3 regions of the Devosia sp. CN2-171 genome follow, and region 1 is predicted to be linked to each of the others. Evidence: predicted binding sites of a transcription regulator. Region 1 holds the regulator's gene; each other region holds the start of a gene.
What was found. Region 1 encodes LexA, which represses DNA repair genes until DNA is damaged. Its sites were predicted from a motif close to TGTTCNNNNTGTGTTCNG; they were not measured.
Positions count from the first base shown of each region.

Region 1 (4,627 bases):
TCGTCGATATCGGCGACAAGGCGATCACGCATCGGCGCGCCGTGGCGACGGCGCGGCTCGAGGCGCAGCCTGAGACGATTCGTCTGATCATGGGCGGTGAGCTCAAGAAGGGTGACGCGCTGACGGTCGCGCGGATTGCCGGGATTATGGCGGCCAAGAAGACGTCCGAGCTGATCCCGCTCTGCCATCCCATTCCGCTGACCAAGGTGTCCGTCGAGATCACCGAAGACGGCCCTGCCCTGCTCGTGACGGCCACCGCCGAGACTACTGCGCAGACCGGCGTCGAGATGGAAGCGATGACGGCGGCCTCCGTCGCGGCGCTGACGCTCTACGACATGGCGAAATCGCATGACCGGGCGATGCGGATCACATCGGTCCAGCTCGAGGAGAAGTCGGGCGGCAAATCGGGTGATTTCCACCGATGATGCCGGTGGATGAAGCGATCCAGCGGATCTTCCGCAAGCTGCCGAAACTGGGCAGCGAGCCGGTGCACCTGACCAAGGCGCATGGGCGCGTGCTGGCAAAGCCACTGGTGGCGACGCATAGCCAGCCACCGTTCGACGCCAGTGCCATGGACGGCTATGCCGTACGTGCCGCCGAGGTGTCGCCGGGCCGGCCGCTGAAGATGGCGGGTACGTCGCAGGCCGGGGCGCGGTTCGTCGGCATGATGGAGCATGGCCAGTGCGTTCGCATCTTCACGGGCGCACCGATGCCGATCGGGGCCGACGCCGTGATCATGCAGGAGGAAGCGACCGCCAAGGGCAACCAGATCAGCTTCGAGAAGGTGCCGACGCCGGGCCAAAGCGTGCGGAAGCAGGGTTTTGACTTCATGCGCGGGGCCGAACTGCTGCCGGCCGGCGTCGGACTGACGCCGGCGATGCTCAATCTCGCCGCCTCCGCTAACCGGCCGGAACTGGTGGTGACGAAGCGGCCGCGGATCGCCGTGGTAGCGACGGGCGATGAGCTCGTGGCCCCGGGCGGCATGCTCGGGCCGGACCAGATCATCGCCTCGAACTCGTACGGGCTGGTGCCCATGTTCTCGCCCTATGCCGAGGAGATCGTGGACCTCGGCATCGTGCCGGACGGGAAGGACAAGATCGACGCGGCCCTGCTCGGCGCATTCGACAGCGGCGTCGACGTGCTGGTGACCACCGGCGGGGCGAGCGTCGGTGACCGCGACTATGTGCAGGACGTGCTGCGCGACCTGGGCGTCGAGCTGGATTTCTGGAAGCTCAGGATGCGGCCGGGCAAGCCCCTGATGTTCGGGACGCGCGGGCGAACGCTGGTGTTCGGGCTGCCGGGCAACCCGGTTTCGGCGCTCGTGACCGCGACGATCATCCTCAAGCCGATGCTGCGGGCACTGACGGGGCACATCGACCCGTTCTGGCCGCGGATCGGTGTGCCGACCCTGCTCGGACTGCCCGCTAACGGCCCGCGCCGGCATTTCATGCGTGCCAATCTCAGCCGCAACGACATCGGCTACATGCAGGTGACGCCAATCTTCGAGACCGATTCCAGCCATTCGACCTCGCTGGCGCTGGCCGACGCGCTGATCGTCGTGCCCGAGGATTCGCCGGGCGTGCCGCCGGGCGAGATCGTCGACGTGATCCCGCTGAACTGGGGCTGATCGCCTTCGCGCTAACGCGATCTTTACCGCGATGTTGCAGAACATAACTGGAACGGATACAACTACGTTCAGTCTTTGTTCCGATTCTGCTCACGGGGCCGCCATGCTGACGCGCAAGCAACACGAACTTCTGATGTTCATTCACGAGCGGATGAAAGAGTCCGGTATTCCGCCATCCTTCGATGAGATGAAGGATGCGCTCGACCTGCGCAGTAAATCGGGCATTCACCGCCTGATCACGGCGCTCGAGGAGCGCGGCTTCATCCGCCGGTTGCCCAACCGGGCGCGGGCGCTGGAAGTAATCAAGCTGCCGGACTCGATGAACCCCTCGCTCGGCGGCCGCAAGGCGCGGTTCGAGCCGTCGGTCATCGAGGGCAATCTCGGCAAGGTATCGACGCCCCCTTCCCGCTCGGCCGCGGTGACATCGGTCAGCGACTATCGCGCGGTGACCATCCCGGTGATGGGCCGGATCGCAGCCGGTACGCCGATCGAGGCTATTCAGACACACAGCCACACCATCATGGTACCGCCAGAGATGCTTGGGCCAGGCGAACATTTCGCGCTCGAAGTGCGCGGCGACTCAATGATCGATGCCGGAATTTTTGACGGCGACACGGTGCTGATCAAGAAGCAGGACGCGGCCTCGACGGGCGAGATCGTCGTGGCGCTTGTCGATGACGAGGAAGCAACGCTGAAGCGGCTGCGCCGGCGCGGCAATTCGGTGGCTCTCGAGGCCGCCAACCCGGCTTACGAGACGCGCATCTTCCCGCCCGACCGGGTGAAGGTGCAGGGCCGCCTCGTCGGCCTGCTGCGCAAGTACTGAGTTTCGACCCCACCGCCAATCGGGTCACTGGGCCGGCTGACGCCGGCCCTTTTTCTTTGAGTGTGGGCAGGTTGTGGGACATTTTGCCTTTGGCGGGCGCGACAAAGACGTAGGAGCACTTTGTCGCGCTTTCGAACCGGAAAAGTCTGCAACTTTTCCTGAAAACGCTTTAGGGTCCGCGCCGCCGCCTGGGGCACATTTTTCTCGGTACCATACTAAGCGAGTGGATGAGCTTCCCGATTGTGCGCCATGAGGGCGCGCCGGCGAAATATCGCCTGCAAGGGAGAGGGTATTGTCTGGTCAAGTCGAGTGGGTCGCGGTCGATTGGGGGACATCCAATCTGCGCGCCTGGGGAATTGATTCCGACGGTGAGATCGCTTTCGCGCGCTCGTCGCCGGATGGCATGGGACGGCTGAGCCGGGAGCAGTATCCCGATGTGCTGACGGGCCTGCTTCAGGGCGTCGCCGACGAGGTCAGCGAAGTGTTGATCTGTGGCATGGCCGGGGCGCGGCAGGGCTGGATGGAGGCGCCGTATCTCGACGCACCGGCCGAGCTCGGCAATCTCGCTGCCGGTGCCGTGTCGCCGGACATGCCGGGCGAACTCGATCCGCGCATCCTGCCGGGCGTGTGCCTCAGGGATGTCGGCGCGGAAGATGTGATGCGCGGCGAAGAGACCCAGTTGCTCGGGCTCTCGGCGCTCGTTCCCGGCTTCTCCGGCCTTGTGGTCATGCCGGGCACGCACAGCAAGTGGGCGCTGCTCGACGGGACGCGGCTGACGCGCTTTTCGAGCGCCATGACCGGGGAAGTGTTCGAGCTGTTGCGAACCCATTCGGTGCTGCGGCACTCGCTCAACGGCGAGCTCGAGGGCGAGGATCGCGATCTCGGCTTTTCGGCCGGCCTCGACCAGGGGCTGGAACACCCCGAGCGACTGACGGCGACGCTGTTCAAGGTTCGCGCCGGCTCGCTCCTTTCGGGACGCAACGCGGCCTGGTGCGCCGGCTTCCTCTCCGGGCTGCTGATCGGCGCTGAGATTGGCGGACAACGCGACTGGATCGGCAACGCTGAGATCCCCTTGATCGGCAGCGTGGGGCTCTGCGGCCTCTATCAGATCGGCTTCGACCGGCTGGGTGCGAAGACCCGGGTCGTCGACGCGACCGACGCAACGCTCGCCGGCCTCAAGGCCGCAAGACAAGGATAGAGAAATGAAGCATCGCCACATCATCGCGATCCTCCGCGGTATCATGCCCGAAGAGACCGTGCCCGTCTGCTCCGCCCTGGCCGAAGCCGGCATCACCATGATCGAAGTGCCGCTCAACTCGCCCGAGCCGCTGCGCTCGATCGGCGATGCCGCCAAGGCCTTCGACGGCCGTGCCATGATCGGCGCCGGCACCGTGCTGGCGCGGTTCGAAGTCGACGAAGTCGCCGATGCGGGCGGCCAGTTCATCGTCTCGCCCGACACAAATCCGGCGGTGATCGGGGCGACGATCGAGCGCGGGCTCGAGTCCTATCCGGGCGTGTTCACGCCGAGCGACGCGTTCACCGCCATTCGGTCGGGCGCGACGGGGCTCAAGTTCTTCCCGGCCGAGGTGCTTGGCCCCAAGGGCATCAAGGCGATGAAGGCCGTGCTGCCGCCGACCATCCCGCTCTATGCGGTGGGCGGGGCGAACCCCGACAATTTCGGGGAGTATTTCGCGGCCGGCTGCGCTGGCTTCGGGCTCGGGACCTACATCTACAAGCCGGGCATGAGCGCAACCGAGGTGGCGCAGCGCGCTGCCGCTGCCGTTTCCGCCTACGATCAGGGAAAGCCGCAATGAACCGCCAGGCCGAGCTTTTTGTCGATAGCCGCTGCGAACTGGGCGAAGGCCCGTTCTGGCACCCGCTGCTCGAGCGGCTGTTCTGGTTCGACATCCTCAACCACACCATGCTGAGCGCCGGCACCGACGGGCACATCGTCGACCGCATCGTGTTCAAGGACACGGTGAGCGCGGCGGCGGTGATCGATCGCGACACGCTGGCCGTGGCGCAGTCGGGCACCCTGCTCCGCTACGATTTCGTCTCGGACAGTTCGACCCCGATTATCGAAGTCGAGGGCGACGTTCCGACCAACCGCACCAATGACAGCCGCATGGACCGCTCCGGCGGGTTCTGGATCGGCACGATGGGGCGCAAGGGCGAAG
Region 1 is NZ_CP186479.1:706,588-711,214, forward strand. Features, by position in the region: gene moaC (cyclic pyranopterin monophosphate synthase MoaC) at 1-425, shown strand, start outside; gene glp (gephyrin-like molybdotransferase Glp) at 422-1,627, shown strand; gene lexA (transcriptional repressor LexA) at 1,731-2,450, shown strand; gene ACOYW5_RS03655 (2-dehydro-3-deoxygalactonokinase) at 2,743-3,648, shown strand; gene ACOYW5_RS03660 (2-dehydro-3-deoxy-6-phosphogalactonate aldolase) at 3,653-4,264, shown strand; gene ACOYW5_RS03665 (SMP-30/gluconolactonase/LRE family protein) at 4,261-4,627, shown strand, end outside.

Region 2 (4,627 bases), 360 kb from region 1:
GCGCCTCGTCCCAGTCGATGAGCGCCACCCGATCCGCCGTCACGCGCACGTTGCCGGGATTGTCCGGATTGCCATGGACGACGCTCATCTGGCGCCCCGCGAGCCTGGCCCACGCCGCCCTGCACCTCGCAACTGCCTCGGCCGGCATCGCCGTAAGGTCGATCTTGGTTCCGGTGTCGTGTGCGAGGAGATCGGTCGAGGATCGCCACCCCGGGCGCTGCGGCCAGCCCTGCGTCAGCCGGTGCACCTCACGAAGCGTGTCCGCGACACGCCTCCAATCAGCCGCCGTTCGCGGCGGGCCGCCCTCCATGTGGGCCATGACGGTGAGACCGCCAACAAACAGCCGGCCGTCCGTGGTCGGGACCGGCGCCGGCACGTGCAGCCCCGCGCGCTCGAGATGCTGCAGGAGCTCTGCCTCCCAGGCCAGATCCACATCGCCCCTCGTCCCCAACCTGCCTACGGCCAGCTTCCCGCCGACGCGGACACTCCACACATCATTGACGGTACCGCCGGTGAGCCGCTCAATCCTGATAGCGTCCTCGCCCCACTGCCCCAACGCTTCCCAACCCACGGACCTACCTCATGCAAAGTGATCGGCCGGCAATAGATCAAGCGCCGCTGCTTCGAACAATGAGGATCGAAGCTACCGGTCCCCAGTCCCCTCCCGCTCCCGCAGCCGCGCCAGATACTCCCGCAGCATCGCCGCCCGCCGCGGCCGGAAGCTCTCGCCACCCGCCTCCAGCGTCCTGATCCGGTCGAGGTGGAACATCCGATAATCCTCGCGCCGGCAGCACCACGCCAGCACCGTCATCCGGCGTTCGGCATAGACCAGCGCCAGCGGCAGGATCGTCCTCGAGGTGACCTCGCCCCGCACGTCCGCATAGCGGATCGTCAGTCCACGTTCCTCCCAGCAGGCGAGCCGAACCTCGTCGACGAACGGCGTCGGCGCGTAGCGTCCTTCGGGCCGGTAGACCTGCGAGATGGCGTGGAACAGGTGCTGCTCGCGATCGTCGGGTAGCGTCGCCGCCACCTTCGCCAGCACGGAGGTCGCCGCCTTGGCCAGCGCCGGATCTCCCATGTTCCGCACCTCGGCCAGCCCGAGCGCGATCGCCTCGATCTCGGTGCGATCGAAGGTCTGCGGCGGCAGCGCATAGTCCTCGATCAGCCGGTAGCCATAGCCCCGCTCGCCTTCGATGCGAGCGCCCGCCGCGCGCAGGCTGTCGATATCGCGATAGAGCGAGCGCAGCGACACGCCCACCTCCTCGGTCAGCCGGGAGGCAGTTATCGGCGCGGGCATCACGCGCATCGTCTGCAGCAGGCGAAATAGTCGATCCGAACGCGCCATCACCCAACTGACGGAAACTGGCAGTTGGGCCTGCTTATACCGGTCCGCATCGGTTCAGCAAACAAGGAGCCCGCCATGACCGTCAAAGCCACCACCCATCTCAACTTCCGCGGCCAGGCCCGCGCCGCCCTCAGCCTCTACCAGTCCGTCTTCGGCGGCGACCTGGTGATCGTCACCTACCGCGACGCCAACGCCGTCGGAGCACCAGCCGAGGCCGATCAGGTGATGTGGGGCCAGGTCGCCGCCACCAGCGGCTTCCGCATCATGGCCTATGACGTGCCGTCGCGCCTGTCGTGGAATGCCGGCGAGATTCCGTTCTTCGTCTCGGTCCGCGGCGACGCGGCCGACGACATCACCGGCTGTTGGGAAAAGCTCGCGGCCGGCGCCACCATCCTCCAGCCCCTCGCCCCGGCCGTCTGGTCGCCACTCTACGGCATGCTGAAAGACCAGTTCGGCGTCACCTGGGTATTCGACATCGAAGTCGCCTACAGCGCCTGAACGAAAAAGGGCGCGGTCATACCGCGCCCTCCAACCTCTGTCCGTATCGGCTCAGCCGATCAGAACGGGATATCGTCGTCCATCGGGCCGGACTCGAAGGCCGGCGCCGAGCTCGGCCGCCGCGACTCCTGCCGCCCGCCGCCGAACGAAGCCGCCGGAGCGCTCTCGCGCGGGCCCGAGAAGCCGCCGCCCGAGGCACCCTCGCCGTCGCCACGCCCGTCGAGCATCGTCAGTGTCGAGTTAAAACCCTGCAGCACGATCTCGGTGGAGTATTTGTCCTGCCCGCTCTGGTCCTGCCATTTCCGGGTCTGCAACGCGCCCTCGATGTAGACCTTGGCGCCCTTGCGCAGATATTGCTCAGCCACGCGCACCAGCCCTTCCGAGAAGATCACCACGCGGTGCCACTCGGTGCGCTCCTTGCGCTCGCCGGTATTCTTGTCGCGCCACTGGTCCGAAGTGGCGACGCTCAGGTTCACCACCTTGCCGCCATTGGGCAGGTTCCGCACCTCGGGGTCATTGCCGAGATTGCCTACGAGGATCACCTTGTTCACGCTGCCAGCCATGGCACATTCCTTTCAACTTTCCCGGATACGCACCGGGTCGAAACTCTCAAGCGCGTACCCTACCGCTATCGTTCCGACGGCGCGCGCCCAATGCGCACCCGCCCACAGATTTGACTGTTCTCTTTATGTTCTACTCCCAGCGCGCTTTGTCAAGCCGGCCGGCACCAAGTTCTGTGACTTACGCTTGGATGCGGGAGCCGCAGCGAGCGCGCCGGCACAAGCCCCCCACCGCGTCGCGACACCCTTCGTCCGCCCCGCCTTTCGTCAGGCGGGGCTTGACCAACGCCATTTTGTTCCGCTTATGTTCACACCAGCTGTGAATGGAATCGCCTGCCGTCATGGTGACAGCGGCCGGTCTCGCGTGGTTAAGTTGTAAGTCCGGCACCCAATCCCCAGATGAGCAGCCGACCCCTCATTTTTGAAACCCTGACACGATTTGGCACAGAGCGGCTCTATGGTCGCGCGCCTCGTGAGGTGAAAGTCTAGATGGCCGACAAGCGCAACCCGAACCGTGATCTCGTCATCCGTGGCGCCAAGGAGCACAACCTCAAGAACGTCGACTTGAGGCTGCCCCGCGACAGCCTCATCGTGATGACCGGCCTCTCTGGCTCCGGCAAGTCCTCGCTCGCCTTCGACACCATCTATGCCGAGGGCCAGCGCCGCTACGTCGAGTCGCTCTCGGCCTATGCCCGCCAGTTCCTCGAAATGATGCAGAAGCCGGATGTGGAGTCGATCGAGGGCCTCTCGCCCGCCATCTCCATCGAGCAGAAAACCACCAGCCGCAACCCGCGCTCCACCGTCGGCACCGTCACCGAAATCTACGATTACCTGCGCCTGCTCTTCGCCCGCGTCGGCATCCCCTATTCGCCCGTCACCGGCCTGCCCATCCAGAGCCAGACCGTGTCGCAGATGGTCGATATCGTCATGGCGCTGCCCGAGGAGACCCGCCTCTATCTGCTCGCCCCCATCGCGCGCGGCCGCAAGGGCGAGTACAAGCGCGAACTCAACGACCTCATGCGCAAGGGCTTCCAGCGCGTGAAGATTGACGGCGAGTTCCATGACATCGAGGACGCGCCGACCCTCGACAAGAAGATCAAGCACGATATCGAAGTCGTGGTCGATCGCGTCGTCGCCGGCCCCGATATCGCCGGCCGCCTCGCCGAGAGCTTCGAGACCGCGCTGAAGCTCGCCGACGGCATCGCCTTCGCCGAATTCGCTGATGAAGTGGATGAGAAAGGCGAGCCAAAGCGCCTGATCTTCTCGGAAAAGTTCGCCGACCCCATCTCCGGCTTCACCATTCCCGAGATCGAGCCGCGCCTGTTCTCGTTCAACAACCCGTTCGGCGCCTGCCCGGTCTGCGATGGCCTCGGTACCGAGCAGAAGATCGATCCGAACCTGATCGTCCCCGATGTCACCCTTTCGCTGCGCGACGGTGCCATCCTGCCATGGTCCAAGACCAGCGCTCCCTACTACCAGCAGACCCTCCAGGCCGTGGTGAAGCACTTCGGCGCCTCTACCGGCACCGCCTGGGAAGAGCTGCCCTTCGACGTCCAGCACGCCGTCCTGTTCGGCACCGGCTCGACCCAGATCACGTTTGTCTACGATGACGGGCTGCGCACCTACAAAAGCACAAAACCGTTCGAGGGCGTGATCGGCAATCTCGAGCGCCGCTACAAGGAGACAGAGAGCGCCGGCATGCGCGAGGAAATCGAGCGCTACATGTCGCAGGCGCCCTGCCTCGCCTGCAACGGCTATCGCATGAAGCCCGAGGCGCTGGCGGTAAAGATCGACGGCCTCCACATCGGCCAGGTCTCCGAGAAGTCGATCCGCGCCGCCAAGCTGTGGTTCGACGAGCTGCCGGCCAAGCTCACCGCCCAGCAGAACCAGATCGGCGAGCGCATCTTCAAGGAGATCAAGGAGCGTCTCGGCTTCCTCAACGATGTCGGCCTCGACTACCTGACGCTCGCCCGCAATTCCGGCACCCTGTCGGGCGGCGAGAGCCAGCGCATCCGGCTCGCGTCGCAGATCGGCTCCGGCCTCACCGGGGTGCTCTACGTCCTCGACGAGCCCTCGATCGGGCTGCATCAGCGCGACAACGAGCGCCTGCTCGAAACGCTGCAGCGCCTGCGCGACATCGGCAACACCGTCATCGTCGTCGAGCACGACGAGGACGCCATCATGACGGCCGACTATGTCGTCGATATCGGCCCCGGCGCCGGTG
Region 2 is NZ_CP186479.1:343,672-348,298, reverse strand. Features, by position in the region: gene ACOYW5_RS01720 (phosphotransferase enzyme family protein) at 1-571, opposite strand, end outside; gene ACOYW5_RS01715 (helix-turn-helix transcriptional regulator) at 644-1,345, opposite strand; gene ACOYW5_RS01710 (VOC family protein) at 1,421-1,843, shown strand; gene ssb (single-stranded DNA-binding protein) at 1,903-2,406, opposite strand; gene uvrA (excinuclease ABC subunit UvrA) at 2,893-4,627, shown strand, end outside.
Region 2: the regulator LexA is predicted to act here: its motif matches at 2,522-2,539, upstream of ssb (single-stranded DNA-binding protein).

Region 3 (4,627 bases), 320 kb from region 1:
TCGCGCAACTGCTGGCCAACGGCTCGATCGTGCCGATCGAGGATGGCGCGTTCCGCATCGTCAAACCGATCCCGCACTTTCCGGCAGACCTGGCGGGCGCACATTCAGTGCGGTTCCTGCTGGGGAAGGGGGTTCCGATGCCGGCGGGCAGTCCGGGCCACTCCTGCGTCGTATCGGAGGAGACCGGGCAGCCGGTCGGCATGGAGGTTCTCTGCCGCTTCTAGCTGGCGGGCAGAAAAAGGGGCGCTCCAGCGCCCCTTTCGGTTTCCACGTTGAGCCGAGGCTCAGAGCTGCCTGATCACCACCGCGCGCTCGGCGTCCCAGGCCACGGCGTTGCGGAGCGGCAGGCCGAACTGGCTTTCCTCGATCTCGAACACGTCGCCGGGCTCGGTCTTGATGCCGTCGGCGAAGCTCAGCGTCGCAGTGCCAAACATGTGCACGTGGATGTCGCCGGGCTGGCGGAACAGGTCGTACTTGAAGTGGTGGTGCTCGAGGTTGGCGATGGTGTGGCTCATGTTGTCCTCACCCGAGAGGAACGGCTTTTCCCAGATCACCTTGCCGTCGCGCAGGATTCGCGACATGCCCGCGACGTTGCGCGGCAGCTCGCCGACGCGCAGTTCCGGCCCATAGGAGCACCAGCGAAGCTTGGAGTGCGCGAGGAACAGGTAGTTCACCCGCTCGGTCACGTGATCGGAGAACTCGTTGCCGAGTGCGAAGCCGAGGCGGAAGGGCGTGCCGTCCTTGCCGATATAGTAGATGCCGGCGATCTCGGGCTCTTCGCCGGCGTCCTTGGCGAAGGCGGGCGACGGAATCGGCCTGCCCGGCGCGGCGACGATATTGCCGTTGCCCTTGTAGAACCACTCGGGCTGCACGCCGACCTGGCCCGGCGCGGGCTTGCCGCCTTCGAGGCCCATGCGGAACATCTTCATCGAGTCGGTCAGCGGCGCTTCGGCCTGCTGCTGGTTCGACTTGTGCATCGCGTCGCGGGTCGAGGCCGAACCGAGATGGGTGAGGCCGGTGCCGGTGACATAGAGATGGGCCGCATCGGGGTGGTCGACGGGCGAGAGCAGGCGGCCTTCGGCGGCGAGCTTTGCCTTGTCGACGGTGGCGCCGAGGCCCTTCTCGATGACGATTTCGCGCAGGCTGAGGCCGCGCTCCGCCGCCTCGGCTGCGAGGGCGTAGACGCTGGTGACACCGACGACGGTGCTCGTCGTGCCGCCTTCGGTGGCGGCAACGGCGCGGGCGCCCTTGTCGTCGGTGAACTGGATGAGATGCATAAGCGGGTCCCCCTCGGATGCGAGAATGCCGGCCTTCCGCCGTTTGGCGGGCATTGAACTGAAGGGCGGGCAAAAGGCAAGGGTCCAATAGTACTACTTATGTCGGCGGCGGTGCCCGCGTGGCGAATCGGGCACTTTGCAGATGCAGGGCACATGGAATTTACCCTCTTGACGTTTTGGAAACGAAATGAGAACAAACTACGTACATTAGATGCACATCAATCGGTTTGCGCCGCGCCGACCGAAGTGGAATAAGGGGACACCATTATGGCTGCTGCTGTGACGCCTCTGCGCGTGGTTGAGGGATCGATGGATAAGGATAAGGCGCTCGCTGCAGCGCTGAGCCAGATCGAACGGAGTTTCGGTAAGGGCACGGTGATGCGGTTCGGCGAGGGCGCGATCGCCCAGGTCGAAGCGATCTCCACCGGCTCGCTGGGTCTCGATATTGCGCTGGGCATCGGCGGATTACCTCGCGGCCGTATCGTCGAGATCTTCGGGCCGGAAAGCTCGGGCAAGACGACGCTGGCGCTGCATGTGATTGCCGAGGCGCAGAAGAACGGCGGCATCGCCGCGTTCGTTGATGCCGAGCATGCGCTCGATCCGATCTATGCGAGGAAGCTCGGCGTGAAGGTCGATGAGCTGCTGATCTCGCAGCCCGATACCGGCGAGCAGGCGCTCGAGATTGCCGATACGCTGGTGCGCTCGGGCGCCATCGACGTGCTGGTGGTCGATTCGGTGGCGGCGCTGACGCCCAAGGCCGAACTCGAAGGCGAGATGGGCGATTCGATGCCGGGCCTGCAGGCCCGCCTGATGAGCCAGGCGATGCGCAAGCTGACCGGCTCGATTTCGAAGTCGAAGGCCATGGTGATCTTCATCAACCAGATCCGCATGAAGATCGGTGTGATGTACGGTTCGCCCGAAACGACGACGGGCGGCAACGCGCTGAAGTTCTACTCCTCGGTGCGCCTCGATATCCGCCGTATCGGCGCGATCAAGGAGCGTGAGGAAGTCATCGGCAACCAGACCCGCGTCAAGGTGGTCAAGAACAAGCTGGCCCCGCCGTTCCGGCAGGTCGAGTTCGACATCATGTATGGCGAGGGGATCTCGAAGACCGGCGAGCTGCTCGATCTCGGCGTCAAATCGGGCATCGTCGAGAAGTCAGGTGCGTGGTTCTCGTTCGATAGCCAGCGGCTGGGTCAGGGGCGCGAGAACTCGCGGCAGTTCCTCAAGGACAATCCGCAGATCGCCGACATCATCGAGAAGAGCGTTCGCGAGAGTTCTGGCGTACTCGCCGAGGCGCTGCTCACGGGTCCGGAAGGCGATGAGGGCGACGAAGGCGAGCCGTGATCGGGTCGAGGTCGGTTACGAATTGAAGGGCGCCTCGGGCGCCCTTTGCTTTGTGAGTGCTTTGCCGATCTACGGAGTGCGGCCGGATGTGGCCGTGTACGGTCTGTGACCTCTCCATGCCAAATATGAACGTGTCCGCGCCCCTGTGCTGGACATCACGGCGAGGCCCGCGATAGAAGGCGTTTCCTGTTGTTGCTGGCGGGGCCGAGGCCTCGCCTTTTGTCTGTAAGAGACCCGTCATGACGAGCGTGAACGATATCCGGTCGAGCTTCCTCGGTTACTTCGAGAAGAACGGTCACGAGCATGTCGCCTCGAGCCCCCTGGTGCCGCGGAACGACCCGACGCTGATGTTCACCAATGCCGGCATGGTGCAGTTCAAGAACGTCTTTACCGGCGTCGAGAAGCGCGATTATGCGCGGGCGACGACCTCGCAGAAGTGCGTCCGCGCCGGCGGCAAGCACAACGATCTCGACAATGTCGGCTTCACGGCGCGGCATCACACGTTCTTTGAGATGCTCGGCAATTTCTCGTTCGGCGACTACTTCAAGGAGCACGCGATCGATCTGGCCTGGAACCTGCTCACCAAGGAGTGGGGCCTGCCCAAGGCGAAGCTGACCGCGACGATCTACGAGGACGACGACGAGGCGTTCGAGCTCTGGAAGAAGATCGCCGGCCTGCCCGAGGATCGCATCGTGCGGCTCGGCGCCAAGTCGAACTTCTGGCAGATGGGCGATACCGGGCCGTGCGGTCCGTGCTCGGAAATCTTCTACGACCACGGCGACAAGTACTGGGGCGGCCCTCCGGGTTCGCCCGAGGAAGATGGCGACCGGTTCGTCGAGATCTGGAACCTCGTGTTCATGCAGTTCGAGCAGTACGCGGACGGCTCGCGCACCAAGCTGCCGAAGCCGTCGGTCGATACCGGCGCCGGCCTCGAGCGTGTCGCCGCGGTGATGCAGGGAACGAACAACAACTACGAGATCGACCTGTTCAAGTCGCTCGTCAGCTCGACGATGCAGGCAACCGGATTTGACGGCGATCCGACGACGCCGAGCCTGCGCGTCATTGCCGATCACCTGCGCTCGATGAGCTTCCTCATCGCCGAGGGCGTGCTGCCCTCGAACGAAGGCCGCGGCTATGTGCTGCGCCGCATCATGCGCCGCGCCATGCGCCACGCGACGCTGCTGGGCGCGACCGATCCGGTGATCCATCGCATCGTGCCGACGCTGGTGCGGGAGATGGGCCAGGCCTATCCCGAGCTGGTGCGCGGCGAGCAGATGATTGAGGAGACAGTGCGGCTCGAGGAGCAGCGCTTCCTCAAGACGCTGAGCCGGGGCCTGACGCTGCTGGACGAGGCTTCGGCCTCGCTGAAGGAAGGCGACATGCTCGAGGGCGTCACCGCCTTCAAGCTCTACGACACCTACGGTTTCCCGCTCGATCTGACGCAGGATGCGCTGCGCACCCGCGGCATCAATGTCGACCTCTCGGGTTTCGAAGATGCCATGGCCAAGCAGCGCGCCGAGGCGCGGAAGAGCTGGGCCGGCTCGGGCGAAGTCGGAGAGGACAAGGTGTGGTTCGCGGTGGCCGACCAGGTCGGGCCGACCGAGTTCCTCGGCTACGAAACCGAGACCGCCGAAGGCGCGGTGACCGCGCTCGTCAAGGGCGGCGCGATCGTCGACGAACTCAAGGCCGGCGACGAGGGCTATGTCGTCCTCAACCAGACGCCGTTCTATGGCGAAAGCGGCGGCCAGGTGGGTGACACCGGCGAGTTGACCGGCGAGAGCATCGCGGCCACCGTGCTCGACACGGTCAAGAACAACGGCGTCTTCGGGCACAAGGTGAAGGTGACCGACGGGACGATCAAGGTTGGCTCGGCGCTGGCGCTGATCGTCGATCATGACCGGCGCTCGGCGATCCGCGCCAACCATTCGGCGACACACATCCTGCATGAGGCGCTGCGACTGGTGCTGGGCGACCATGTGGCGCAGAAGGGCTCACTGGTTTCA
Region 3 is NZ_CP186479.1:384,716-389,342, forward strand. Features, by position in the region: gene ACOYW5_RS01890 (hypothetical protein) at 1-224, shown strand, start outside; gene araD1 (AraD1 family protein) at 285-1,277, opposite strand; gene recA (recombinase RecA) at 1,587-2,624, shown strand; gene alaS (alanine--tRNA ligase) at 2,864-4,627, shown strand, end outside.
Region 3: the regulator LexA is predicted to act here: its motif matches at 1,456-1,473, upstream of recA (recombinase RecA).